DNA from 2 places in the Cellulomonas sp. P22 genome. Region 2 is predicted to be linked to the other one. Evidence: predicted binding sites of a transcription regulator. Region 2 holds the regulator's gene; the other holds the start of a gene.
What was found. The regulator HspR, encoded in region 2, represses chaperone genes until heat shock. The targets are predictions, from matches to a motif close to AAGTTGAGTCNNNNNGACTCAACTT.
Positions count from the first base shown of each region.

Region 1: the regulator HspR is predicted to act here: its motif matches at 1,494-1,518, upstream of clpB (ATP-dependent chaperone ClpB).

Region 1 is NZ_JBISBW010000008.1:126,389-130,799, forward strand. Features, by position in the region: gene ACGIF2_RS11505 (alpha/beta hydrolase) at 1-459, opposite strand, end outside; gene ACGIF2_RS11510 (LppM family (lipo)protein) at 666-1,427, opposite strand; gene clpB (ATP-dependent chaperone ClpB) at 1,579-4,194, shown strand; gene ACGIF2_RS11520 (Gfo/Idh/MocA family protein) at 4,294-4,411, shown strand, end outside.
Region 2 is NZ_JBISBW010000007.1:230,632-235,042, forward strand. Features, by position in the region: gene ACGIF2_RS10045 (ATP-binding cassette domain-containing protein) at 1-638, opposite strand, end outside; gene ACGIF2_RS10050 (hypothetical protein) at 824-1,264, shown strand; gene ACGIF2_RS10055 (heat shock protein transcriptional repressor HspR) at 1,293-1,730, opposite strand; gene ACGIF2_RS10060 (DnaJ C-terminal domain-containing protein) at 1,775-2,785, opposite strand; gene ACGIF2_RS10065 (nucleotide exchange factor GrpE) at 2,836-3,483, opposite strand; gene dnaK (molecular chaperone DnaK) at 3,480-4,411, opposite strand, start outside.

The sequences.
Region 1 (4,411 bases), on a different contig from region 2:
GTCCACGACCCCTGCACCCCGTCGCGCGTCGGCCCACAGCGCCGCGACGAGGCCCCCCAGGGAGTGGCCCAGCAGCACGATCTCGTCGTGGTCGGCGAGCAGGATCCGCGCGGCCGCGTCGAGCTCCTCGGCGTACACCGACAGGTCGGTCACGTAGTTGGGCTCCTGCCACGGCCGCAGCGAGCGGCCGTAGCCGCGCAGGTCGAGCGCGTAGAAGTCCTCGCCGTGCGCGGCGAACGCGTCACCGACGTGGCGCTGGAAGAAGTAGTCCACGAACCCGTGCACGTAGAGCAGCGCGCGGCGCGGTGCGGGTCGCCCGACGTCGGGGGTCCGGTGCACGAGCGTCGCGACGGCCTCGCCCTGCGCGTCGGGGCGCAACGGGATCGTGCGGGCCGTCCAGCCCGCACCGAGGATGTCGGGGGCGTCCCGAAGGTCGGGGGTCAGCGCGTCGTCGAGCATCTCGCGATCGTCGCACGGCCCGCCGTTGCCGACCACCAGCACGGGGCGGACGCTGGGAGCGGAAGGCGGACGCCAGCGCGCGGGGGGGCGCCCGGCGCAGGGGCCGTCGAGGTGAGGGGTCGGGGCGTGGACACGACGGCAGACCCGTCGAGGGTGAGCGGTGGCCGCGGACGCGGTGGTGGCGTCGGACGTGCGCCGCCCCGAGGTCAGTCGGGCGCGGTGACGTCCTGGGTGACGTCCTGCAGGTCCGCATCGGGCGACGCCGTCGGGGGAGTGGTGCGCGACGCCTCCGCGACCGCCCGGCGCCGTCGCTCGGCCAGGGTCGCCAGCAGGGTGGCCAGCCCGGCGACGCCCGCACCGAGCCACACCCAGCCAGGTGTCGAGCGCATCGTCGGGGCGCCGGGGGTCGCCGATCCGCGGGCCTCGAGCGTGAGGCGGTCGCCGTACACCGCGTGCCACGTCACGGTGCGGCCGGACAGGTCGCCGTTGTGCTCGCGCACGCCCCCGGGGAACGTCACGGCCACCCGCACGTCCAGGTCGTCGAGGTCCACGTCGTCCGCCCCCTCGCCGGCGGCGGCCCCGGCGGACTCCTGCGAGACGTCGATCGACCCCGCGACCACGAACTCGTCGCCCACGCGCGTGATCTGCACCGAGGCGCCGTCGCCGCCGAACGTGTCGAGCGCGCCGTTCTCGATCGTGACCTGCCGGCCCACGAAGCCGTCCTCGACGAAGGGCTCGCTGGTCGTGCCCGGAGCGTCCGCGGCAAGGGCGGGCAGCTCGAGCGAGTCGACCAGGTCCTCGGCAGAGAGGCCCGAGCGCTCGGCGAACGCCTCGGAGACGGCGAACGTCAGCGTGCCCGAGAGCGTGTCGTCGGGGTGCAGGGTCGCCGCGAGGTCGACCCGCACGCACCCGGCGAGGCCGAGCGTCACGAGGGCCACGAGCGCGACGGCAGCGGTGCGTCGGGGCATGGCCCACACCCTGGCACCGCCAGGACCCGGGCGGAAGGGGCATCCCCGGCCCGAGCGCGCCCATCAGTGTTGAGTCGACTAGGCTCAACTTCAGTCGAGGGGCTGCGGGCACGCCGCAGCGACAGCACCCACCCGTGGCACCGGAGGAACGATGGACGCCAAGTTCACCACCAAGGCTCAGGAGGCCCTCGGCGACGCCATCCAGCAGGCGTCGGCCGCCGGCAACCCGCAGCTCGAACCCGCGCACCTGCTCAACGCGCTGCTCACCCAGGAGGGCGGGGTCGCCAACGCGCTGCTCGACGCCGTGGGCGTCGACCGTACGGCGCTCGGCCGATCGGTCCGCGCGACGCTCGTGGGGCTGCCCGCCGCGACCGGGTCGGCCGTCGCGCAGCCCTCCGCGTCGCGCGCCACGGCCGCCGCGCTCCAGGCGGCCCAGGACGAGGCGCGCGCCCTCGGTGACGAGTACGTCTCGACCGAGCACCTGCTCATCGGCGTGGCAGCGGGCCAGAGCAGCGTGGCCGACGCCCTGCGCCAGCAGGGCGCCTCGCGCGAAGGGCTGGTCGCGGCGCTGCCGACCGTGCGCGGCAGCGGGCGGGTCACGAGCCCGAACCCCGAGGGCACCTACAAGGCCCTCGAGCAGTACGGCAACGACCTCACGGCCGCGGCGCGCGACGGCAAGCTCGACCCCGTGATCGGGCGCGACTCCGAGATCCGGCGCGTGGTGCAGGTGCTCTCCCGCCGCACCAAGAACAACCCCGTGCTGATCGGTGAGCCCGGTGTCGGCAAGACGGCGGTCGTCGAAGGGCTCGCCCAGCGCATCGTCGCGGGGGACGTGCCCGAGTCGCTGCGCAACAAGCGGCTCGTGGCCCTCGACCTCGGGGCGATGGTCGCGGGGGCCAAGTACCGCGGCGAGTTCGAGGAACGGCTCAAGGCCGTGCTCGAGGAGATCAAGGGCTCCGACGGCGAGGTCGTCACGTTCATCGACGAGCTGCACACGGTGGTGGGCGCCGGGGCGGCCGAGGGCTCGATGGACGCGGGCAACATGCTCAAGCCGATGCTCGCGCGAGGCGAGCTGCGCATGGTCGGCGCGACCACGCTCGACGAGTACCGCGAGAGCATCGAGAAGGACCCGGCCCTCGAGCGCCGCTTCCAGCAGGTGTTCGTGGGGGAGCCGAGCGTCGAGGACACGATCGCGATCCTGCGCGGGCTCAAGGAGCGCTACGAGGCGCACCACAAGGTGACGATCTCCGACGCCGCGCTGGTCGCGGCCGCGGCGCTGTCGAACCGGTACATCCCCGGGCGTCAGCTGCCCGACAAGGCCATCGACCTGGTCGACGAGGCCGCGAGCCGGCTGCGCATGGAGCTCGACTCCTCACCGATCGAGATCGACGTGCTGCGTCGGGCCGTCGACCGGCTGACCATGGAGGAGCTCACGCTCGCGAACGCGGACGACGACGCCTCGCGCGAACGGCTCGAGAAGATCCGCGCCGACCTCGCCGACCGCCGCGAGGAGCTCGCGAGCCTCACCGCGCGGTGGGAGAAGGAGAAGGCCGGCCACAACCTCGTCGGCGACCTCAAGGCCCGCCTCGACGAGCTGCGCAGCGCGGCCGAGCGTGCCGAGCGTGAGGGTGACCTCGCGGCCGCCGGGCGCCTGCTCTACGGCGAGATCCCCGCCGTGCAGAAGGAGATCGAGGAGGCCGAGCGCCACGAGCAGGAGGTCAGCGACGAGGACGGCGACGGGCCCGCGCACGCGCCGATGATCGCGGAGAAGGTGGGCCCCGACGAGGTCGCCGAGGTCGTCTCGGCGTGGACCGGCATCCCCGCGGGCCGGCTGCTCGAGGGCGAGAGCGCCAAGCTCCTGCGCATGGAGGACGTGCTGGGCGACCGGATCATCGGGCAGAGGCAGGCCGTCGAGGCCGTGTCCGACGCGGTGCGCCGGGCCCGCGCGGGCGTCTCGGACCCCGACCGACCCACCGGGTCGTTCCTGTTCCTGGGGCCCACGGGCGTCGGCAAGACCGAGCTCGCCAAGGCGCTCGCGGACTTCCTGTTCGACGACGAGCGCGCCATGGTCCGCATCGACATGTCGGAGTACTCCGAGAAGCACTCGGTGGCCCGGCTCGTCGGGGCGCCCCCCGGGTACGTGGGCTACGAGGAGGGCGGCCAGCTCACCGAGGCGGTGCGGCGCCGGCCCTACTCGGTGGTGCTGCTCGACGAGGTCGAGAAGGCCAACCCGGAGATCTTCGACATCCTGCTGCAGGTGCTCGACGACGGTCGCCTGACCGACGGGCAGGGTCGCACCGTCGACTTCCGCAACGTCATCCTCATCCTCACCTCGAACCTGGGCTCGCAGTTCCTCGCGGACCAGACGCTCGACGACGAGGCCAAGCGCGAGGCCGTGATGACCGCGGTGCGCAGCGCGTTCAAGCCCGAGTTCCTCAACCGGCTCGACGACGTGGTGATGTTCCACGCGCTGAGCCTCGAGGACATCGGGCACATCGTGGACCTGCAGGTCGCGAACCTCGGCGCACGGCTCGCGGACCGGCGTCTGACGCTCGACGTGACGGACGCCGCGAAGGAGTGGCTCGCGATCGAGGGGTACGACCCGGCGTACGGCGCTCGTCCGCTGCGCCGGCTCGTGCAGAAGGAGATCGGCGACCAGCTCGCGCGGATGCTGCTCTCGGGCCGGGTGCACGACGGCGACACCGTCGTGGTGGACCGTCCCTCGGGCGACGACCGGGGGCTTGCTCTCACCACCCGGACCGCCTGACCCGGGCGGGTGCGGGCGCGGGTGCCGCCGGTCTGGCCGGCGGTGCTCGGGCGCCGATGCTCGGGCGGAGCGCCGGTGCGTCTGCCAGAGTGGTCGGCCATGACGACCACAGTGCTGCCCACGCCCCGCGACGCCGACCCGCTCCTGGCACCGAAGCTGCGCTGGGGGATCGTGGCACCGGGCTGGATCGCGGGGCGGTTCACCACGACGGTGCACG
Region 2 (4,411 bases):
TGGTCGATCACGGTGATCTCGTCGGCGAGGGCGTCCGCCTCGTCCAGGTACTGCGTGGTCAGCAGGACGGTCGACCCTTCCGCGACGAGCGAGCGGACGACCCCCCACATGTCCTCGCGCTTGGTCGGGTCGAGCCCGGTCGTGGGCTCGTCGAGGAAGACGACCTGAGGGCGACCGACGAGGCTCGCGGCCAGGTCGAGGCGGCGGCGCATGCCCCCCGAGTAGGTCTTGACCACGCGGTCGGCGCTCTCGGTCAGGTCGAACCACTCGAGCAGCTCGGCCGCACGGTCCCGGGCCTGCGGCGGTCGCAGGTCGAGCATGCGCCCGAACAGCACCAGGTTCTGCCGCCCGGACAGGTCCTCGTCGACCGACGCGTACTGCCCGGTCAGGCCCACGATCTGCCGGACGCGGCTCGCCTGGCGGACGACGTCGTACCCGCCGACGCGTGCCACACCCGCGTCGGGTTCGAGCAGTGTCGCGAGGATGCGGACGGCGGTCGTCTTCCCGGCCCCGTTGGGGCCCAGGACTCCCAGGATGCGTCCACGTGCGACGGACAGGTCGATCCCACGCAGGGCGTGGGTCTGCCCGAAGGACTTGGTGAGGCCTTGCGCCTCGATGATCAGGTCGGATCGGCTCATGACGACGAGCCTCGACGGGGCCGGCGACAGCGCGCCGACACCACCTGACAGCGCCCTGACACGGGCGGTAGCCAGCTGCGCCCGACGAGTCCCGCAGACCTGTGCGCGACATCACCCGAACGGACCTCCCGGACGCGCCGCAGCGATCGACGTGCCCGCCCGCGGCGAGGTGCCAGAGTGGGCCCATGGCCGATCTCAGCGAGCTGTTCGCAGCAGACCACTCGTCCGCCCTCGCCCGCACCGCAGCGCTCGACGCCGGCGAGGTGCCCGACGCCCGGGCGCACGTCGAGCTCACCGCGATCACCCCGGGCGACCTCGAGACCCTCGGGGAGATCGCCGCCGAGGTGGTGCGCTTCGGCACGGGCGACCTCGAGCTCGAGGAGGTCGACCTGGACCACGAGAACCTCGCCGAGCTGCCGCCGTTCCTGGTGGAGCTGCTCGCGGAGATCGGCCGCACCGAGGAGCCCGACGCCCTGACCGACATCGCCGCCCGGTGGGCCGCGACCGGCGAGCTCGACGCGACCGCTGAGGAGCTCGCGGTGATGCTCGCCGACATCGTCGACGTGGCCACCACCGCCCAGCGCGAGGACCTGCACGTCTACCTCTGGACCGAGCCCCTCGACTGACCGGGGGCGCGGCGGGCCGCGCGGCGGGTCAGCGGTAGGTGATGTCCGTGCGCCGGCTCGGGCGCCACAGGACGATGGCCCCGCCGGTGCTGCGCTGCTCCCCGACGCGGGCCCGCTGACCGCGGCGCACAGCGATGACGTCGCCCGTGGGGCCGGCGGTGAAGACCCGCCGGCCCGGCTCGGCGAACGAGCGCAGGTACTCGACCTGCTCGGTGAGCCGCTCGACCTCCGACTCGAGGTCGAGGATGCGCTTGATGCCCGCGAGGTTGACCCCCTCGTCCTGCGAGAGGCGCTGCACCTCGCGGAGCTGCTCGATGTCCCGCCACGAGTAGCGGCGACCACGGCCCCGGGTGCGTCGGGGCGAGACGATGCCCAGCCGGTCGTACTGCCGCAGCGTCTGCGGGTGCATGCCCGCGAGCTCGGCCGCGACCGAGATCACGTACACCTTCGCGTCGTCCGCCAGCATGTCTCGCCCCTCCGCCCCTCAGGTGGTTCCGGTGGTCCTGGTGATCATGCCTGCGCACGCACCTTGAGGTCGGCACGCACGTCCTCGCCCGACGTCGCCGCGGCGAACGCCTCGACCGCCTGCTTCGCGTCGCCCGCGAGCTTCTGCGGCACGACGACCTGCACGGTCACGAGCAGGTCGCCCGTGCCCTTGGTCGTGGTGATGCCGCGTCCCTTGACGCGCAGGGTGCGCCCCGAGGGGGTGCCCGCGGGGACCTTGACCCGCACGGACGACCCGTCGAGCGTCGGGACGTCGATCTGCGCCCCGAGCGCCGCCTCGTCGAACGAGACGGGCACGGTCACACGCAGGTTGTTGGCCTCGAGCGTGAACACGGGGTGCGCGGTCACGCGGACCGTCACGACGAGGTCGCCGGCGGGGCCGCCGTTCTCGCCGGGCCGGCCCTTGCCGCGCAGCCGGATCTTCTGGCCGTCGTGCACGCCCGCGGGGATGCGGGCGTTCACGGTGCGGCCCTCGACGTTGAGCGAGATCGTCGACCCCTCGGTGGCCTGCCGGAACGGCAGGGTGGTGACGGCCTCGAGGTCGGCGCCCGGGCGGGGGCCGCGTGCGCCCCCGCCGAAGCCGCCGAAGCCGCCGCCACCCCCGCCGAACAGGCCCCCGAGGATGTCCTCGAAGCCCTCGGGCATCTCCTGGCCGCCGCCACCGCGACCGCCCGTCGAGAAGCGCACGCGCTGGCCACCGCCACCGAAGCCGCCCCCGAAGAGGTCCTCGAAGCCCGCACCACCGCCACGGCCACCACCGGCACCCGAGAAGCGGGTGCCGGTGGCCATGGCCCGCAGCTGGTCGTACTGCTGGCGCTGCTCGGGGTCGGAGAGGACCGAGTAGGCCTCTCCGACCTCCTTGAACTTCGCCTCGGCGCTCGCGTCACCCGGGTTGTGGTCCGGGTGCATCTTGCGGGCGAGCTTGCGGTACGCCTTCTTGATCTCCGCCTGGTCGGCCCCTTTGGGGACGCCGAGCACGGCGTAGTAGTCCTTCTCGAGCCAGTCCTGGCCGCTCACGGCGCCTCCCTCCCGCTCATCGTGCGCCCGGTGCGCCGCTGCGCGGCGACTCAGGCATCCGGGTCGACGACCGCCACGCGGGCGGCCCGCAGGATGCGGTCACCCGCCCGGTACCCGGGCTGCAGGACGTTGGAGACGGTCGGCTCGCTGACCTCGGCCGAGTGGGAGTGCATGAGCGCCTCGTGCACGTTCGGGTCGAAGACCTCCCCGACGGCCCCGTAGCGGACGATGCCGAACCGGCTCAGCGTGCTCTCGAGCTTCTCCGAGATCGACAGGAACGGACCGGTCAGGTCGCCGTGCTGACGCGCGAGCTCGATGTCGTCGAGCACCGAGATGAGCGACTCGGCCACCTCGGCGACCCCGCGGTCCCGGGCGACGGCCGCCTCGGCCTTGGAGCGCTTGACGTAGTTCGAGTACTGCTGCTCGACGTTGTAGTACGCCGCGTTCGCGCGCTGGAGCTCCTCGAGGCGTTCGGCCGCGAGGGCCTCGGCCGCGACGAGCGCCTCGACCGTGTGCGCGTCGGCCTCGGCGTCGAGCCCCGCGAGCGGGTCGTGCTCGCCGCCCTCCTGGGGCTCGTGGGGCTCGCGCACCTGACCCGTCTCGGGGTCGACGCGCCGCTTGTCGGTGAACCGGGGCGCGCCCTCGCCGGAGGAGTCGGGCTGACCCTCTCCCCCGGCGTGGGCCTCGTGCTCGCTCACTTGGACTCGTCCTCGTCCACGATCTCCGCGTCGACGACGTCCTCGTCGCTCGCGGCCGAGGAGCTGTCGGACGGGGCCTCGCCCGCCGCGCCGGCACCGGCGGCCGCGCCGGCCTGGTCGGACGAGTACAGCGCCTCGCCGATCTTCTGGCCGGCCGTGACGAGCTGCTCGTGCTTGGCCTTGACGGCCGAGACGTCCTCGCCCTCGAGCGCGGTCTTGAGCTCGTCGATCGCGGACTGGACCTCGGTCTTGACGTCGTCGGACAGCTTGTCGCCGTTGTCGGCGAGCAGCTTCTCGGTCGAGTAGACGAGCTGCTCGGCGGAGTTGCGGGTCTCGGCCTCCTCACGGCGCGCCTTGTCCTGCGCGGCGTGCTCCTCGGCCTCCTTGACCATGCGGTCGATCTCGTCCTTCGGCAGCGCCGAGCCGCCGGTGATCGTCATCGACTGCTCCTTGCCCGTGCCGCGGTCCTTCGCGGAGACGTGCACGATGCCGTTCGCGTCGATGTCGAACGTGACCTCGATCTGCGGGACCCCGCGCGGGGCCGGGGCGATGCCGGTGAGCTCGAACGTGCCGAGCGGCTTGTTGTCGCGGGCGAACTCGCGCTCGCCCTGGAAGACCTGGATGAGCACCGACGGCTGGTTGTCCTCGGCCGTGGAGAAGATCTCCGAGCGCTTGGTCGGGATGGCCGTGTTGCGCTCGATGAGCTTGGTCATCACGCCGCCCTTGGTCTCGATGCCGAGGCTCAGGGGGGTGACGTCGATGAGCAGCACGTCCTTGCGCTCACCCTTGATGACACCGGCCTGGAGCGCGGCGCCGATCGCGACGACCTCGTCCGGGTTGACGCCCTTGTTGGGCTCCTTGCCGCCCGTGAGCTCCTTGACCAGGTCCGTCACGGCGGGCATGCGGGTCGAGCCGCCCACGAGGATGA